2 regions of the Streptomyces sp. NPDC104202 genome follow, and region 1 is predicted to be linked to the other one. Evidence: riboswitches for the same ligand, from Rfam matches in the RefSeq annotation. Region 1 holds a riboswitch; the other holds the start of a gene.
The links. A riboswitch is a leader RNA that binds a small molecule or an ion and turns the genes downstream of it on or off. The one in region 1 is predicted to bind cyclic di-AMP.
Positions count from the first base shown of each region.

Region 2: it holds a riboswitch for cyclic di-AMP, as region 1 does, so the genes downstream of both, ACZ60W_RS28815 (transglycosylase family protein) here and ACZ60W_RS11020 (M23 family metallopeptidase) in region 1, are expected to answer to the same signal.

Region 1 covers NZ_JBVJMN010000012.1:8,878-11,070, forward strand. Annotated here, with positions in the region: gene ACZ60W_RS11015 (GntR family transcriptional regulator) at 1-282, opposite strand, end outside; gene ACZ60W_RS11020 (M23 family metallopeptidase) at 481-1,251, opposite strand; cyclic di-AMP (ydaO/yuaA leader) riboswitch at 1,265-1,426, opposite strand; gene ACZ60W_RS11025 (M16 family metallopeptidase) at 1,626-2,193, opposite strand, start outside.
Region 2 covers NZ_JBVJMN010000055.1:41,214-43,406, reverse strand. Annotated here, with positions in the region: gene ACZ60W_RS28820 (transglycosylase family protein) at 1-370, shown strand, start outside; cyclic di-AMP (ydaO/yuaA leader) riboswitch at 629-802, shown strand; gene ACZ60W_RS28815 (transglycosylase family protein) at 806-1,504, shown strand; gene eno (phosphopyruvate hydratase) at 1,793-2,193, shown strand, end outside.

The DNA.
Region 1 (2,193 bases):
TGGGCCCCCCCCCCCCCCCCCCAGCGGTTCCAGCAGCGACCGCATGTCGAGGAGGTCGGCCGCCTCCTGGTCCGTCGGCTCGGCGACGTGCGCGCCCGCGTGCCGGCGGGTGAGGACGAAGCCCTCGGACTCCAGGGTGCGCAGGGCCTCGCGGACCGGGACGCGGGAGACCCCGTACCGGCGGGCGAGCTGTTCCTCGGTCAGCCGACTGCCCCGCTCGTAGACACCGGAGACGATGTCGTCCCGGATCGCCGTGCATACCGACTGCGCGGGAATGCGCATGTCCGACCTCCGCCTTGGTCCGCGCGAGACAATTCGAGCGGCGCCTGTTCTGCGCCTGATCTTCGACTCTATTGCAGCGCGCCGGAATTTCCGATGCCCCGACGGAATTCTTGGCGAATGGACACCGCCACGGGCAGCGAAAAGCCCCGGCTCAGTACGAGCCGGGGCTTTTGCGACGCGCTGCGCGGGCGGTGCGGGTCAGACCGCGACGCCGCGGGCGCGGAGGTACGCGATCGGGTTGATGTCGGAGCCGTAGTCCGCGCCCGTGCGCGCCTCGAAGTGGAGGTGCGGGCCGGTGGAGTTGCCGGTCGAGCCGGAGACGCCGATCGGCTGGCCGGGCTCGACGGTCTGGCCGACGTGGACCCCGACGGAGGAGAGGTGCCCGTACTGGGTGAACGTGCCGTCGTTCATCTTGATGACGATGTTGTTGCCGTACGCGCCGCCCCAGCCGGCCTCGACGACGGTGCCGGAGCCGACGGAGACGACCTGCGTGCCGTAGGCCGCGTGGAAGTCGACGCCGGAGTGGCTGCCGGAGGACCAGAGCGAACCGCCGGTCTGGTAGCCGGTGGAGATGTAGGAGCCGGCGACGGGGAGCTGGAAGGAGGCCAGGCGGCGGCGCTCGGCCTCGCGGGCGGCGCGCTCACGCTCCAGCCGGATCTCCTTGGCGCGGGCCTCGGCCTTGCGCTTCGCCTCGGCCTTGGCCTTGGCCTGGGCGATGACCTCGACGGCCTCCCGCTCCTGGGCGGCGGCCTGGGCGTTGAGCCGGTCCACGAGGGAGTCCTCGGTGATCACCTGGGTGAGGCCGGTGTCCTCGGGGGAGCGGTTGTCCGTGTCGGCGGCGAGCGCCGGGGAGGCGAGGGTTCCGATGACGCCGGTGGTGGCGAGGGTCGCGACGCCTGCGATGCCCACGCCGCGGCGTGCCATCCGGCTCGGACCACGATGCTTCCCGGTGGCACGGGTGAACGCCATGAAGTGGCTGGTCCTTTCCTTCCTTCTCGCCTACCGGGTTAGCTGACGGGTTCGGAGCAGGAAGGTCTCCTACGGGCCCCTCCGTACGGGACGAAGGCGTCCGATTCACCCCAGGGACGTGTGGGTCCCCGGCTCCCCAGGCTCGCGCCTGACGGGGACTCGGCGATGACTGTCCGATGCCGCGGCTGCGGCACGTGCAACTGACGGACAGCCGCACCGACGCTATGCGGATCGTCTTTCAATCACCAACCGGACAGGCATTTTGTAAGACATGCCACAGGTCAAACGATCACCGGTGCTCCCAATACGGACAAACGGGAAGACCCCGACGAACCTGCCGTCGGGGTCCTCCCGTTGCCTCACGAGGGCCGGAATCAGCCCGTCACGACGGTCACTTCGCCGATGCCGAGCTCCCGCACCGGCTCCGCGATCTGCGCCGCGTCGCCCACCAGCACCGTCACGAGCCGGTCCACGGGGAAGGCGCTGACGACGGCCGCGGTCGCCTCGACCGTGCCCGTCTCCGCCAGCCGCGCGTACAACTGGGCCTGGTAGTCGTCCGGGAGGTGCTGCTCGACCTGGTCGGCGAGCGTCCCGGCGACGGAGGCGGCCGTCTCGTACTTCAGCGGCGCGACGCCCACCAGGTTCTGCACGGCGGTCTCCCGCTCCGCGTCCGTCAGCCCCTCGGCGGCGAGGGTGCGCAGCACCTGCCACAGGTCGGCGAGGGCCGGACCGGTGTTGGGGGTGTCGACGGAGCCGCTGATGGCGAGCATCGAGGCGCCGTCGCCCGCGGCGTTCGAGCGGAGCACCTGGCCGAAGGCCCGCACGCCGTACGTGTAGCCCTTCTCCTCGCGCAGGACCCGGTCGAGCCGCGAGGTGAGGGTGCCGCCGAGGCAGTACGAGCCGAGGACCTGGGCCGGCCAGACGCGGTCGTGCCGGTCGGGA
Region 2 (2,193 bases), on a different contig from region 1:
GTCGTCGGCCGCGCCCGGATCCGGGAAGCACCGGGGCGACGCCGCTCCGGAGGAAACCGACAAGCCGGGCAATTCCGCGGAATCCGGCAAGCATGCCTCGCCCAAGGACGAGTTGGCGGATACCTCTACGTCCAGACCCGCGGCCGATGCGGCGAAGAATTCGGGCGCAAAGGACAGTGCGGACAGTTCGGACGCGTACACCGTGCAGCCCGGCGACAGTCTGTCCGACATCGCGCAGTCGAACGAACTGCCCGGAGGCTGGACGGCCCTCTATGACGCCAACCGCCAGACGGTGGGCGCCGATCCGGACCTGATCCTGCCTGGTCAGAGCCTCGAACTGACGGCGGATCCGGTCACGGCCGAAGGTTAGTTCGGGACTGTATGTCCGGTTCTGGGCAAGTGAGACATGGGTCTCTTCGCCCCAACTGGCGTGTCCTGCCCGTGACCTTTGCCTCCGTCACCTCTCACCTGCATAAACGCCCCCCACCGGAGGGCGAGTAGGGGCGAAATTTCCGCAATGCGCCTCTTTGAACTTCCGGTGGGTCTGTGTCTACGGTCTTAACCGCTCGCCACCGCGGGCCCCGTCGACCGAAACGCCGAATCCTGCCGTCGGTCGATGGGAACAGTCGTCGCGTCAGCGCCGAAGGCAGGAGCGGGGGACCCAAGGTAAGTGCCGGGCCCGGCCGTCCAGACGGACGGCCGACGACCGGCTTGGGGTGAAGTCGCGTGCAAGGACACGCGGCCGGGCAACTCATTGGCCCGAACCCGACAGCTCACCTCGCAGGCGTCGGTGAGGAGAATCTCCATGCTGTTTTCCGGCAAGGGCAAACACCGTCGTCCCTCCAAGGCCACCCAGGTCGCCACGCTCGTCGGCGTCACCGGTGTCGCCGTCGCCGCCCCGCTGATGACCGCGGGCACCGCCTCGGCCGCCACGGGCGCCGAGTGGGACCGGGTCGCGCAGTGCGAGTCCGGCGGCAACTGGGCCATCAACACGGGCAACGGCTACTACGGCGGCCTGCAGTTCTCGTCGTCGACGTGGGCCGCGTACGGCGGCACCGCCTACGCCCCCAACGCCCACCAGGCGTCCAAGTCGCAGCAGATCACCGTCGCGGAGAAGGTCCTCGCCGGCCAGGGCAAGGGTGCCTGGCCGAGCTGTGGTGTGGGTCTCTCCCGCACCACCTACACCGGTGGCACCACGGCCCCCGCCCCCGAGCGCAAGGCCACGCAGCCGACCACCCGCAGCGAGCAGCGCCAGGCCCCGAAGAAGGCCACGGCCGCGCAGGCCCCGCGCAAGGCCGTCGCCGCCAAGACCGTCGTCACCCCGGCCGGCAAGACGGTCAAGCAGGGCGACGGCGAGTACCGGGTCAAGCCCGGCGACACCCTCGGCACCATCGCCCGGGACCACGGCGTCCAGGGCGGCTGGGCCAAGCTCTTCGACCTGAACAAGGACGTCGTCGAGGACGCCGACCTGATCTACGTGGGCCAGCAGCTCCACCTGAAGTGAGCCAGGCGACCCTCCCGCGGTGACCACCCCGGCCCGGCGTGCCCTCCCCCGTGCACGCCGGGCCGGGGTTTCGCCGTGTCAGGGGAGGGGCGTTCGGGACACGGAGGCGGTTACCGTCCAGTAGATCTGGGGTCCTTCGTCCCGTAATACCTGCCCTTGGGTCCTTTTTCGTCCCAGGGTGCGGGCGCCCGGCGGGCGGGAGCCCCCGAGCCGGTTAGGCTCTTGTCGCAAGGCCAAGCGACCCTGCACCGACCTTGCGTCACATCCAGCGTCACATCCCAGAAGGAGATGCTCGTGCCGTCCATCGACGTCGTCGTAGCCCGGGAAATCCTGGACTCCCGAGGCAACCCCACGGTCGAGGTCGAGGTCGGCCTCGACGACGGCAGCACCGGTCGTGCTGCCGTTCCGTCCGGTGCCTCCACCGGTGCCTTCGAGGCCATCGAGCTCCGCGACGGTGACCCCAACCGTTACCAGGGCAAGGGTGTCGAGAAGGCCGTCCTCGCCGTCATCGAGCAGATCGGCCCGGAGCTCGTCGGCTACGACGCCACCGAGCAGCGCCTGATCGACCAGGCCATGTTCGACCTGGACGCCACGGAGAACAAGGGATCGCTCGGCGCCAACGCCATCCTCGGCGTCTCCCTCGCCGTCGCGCACGCCGCCTCCGAGGCCAGCGACCTGCCGCTCTTCCG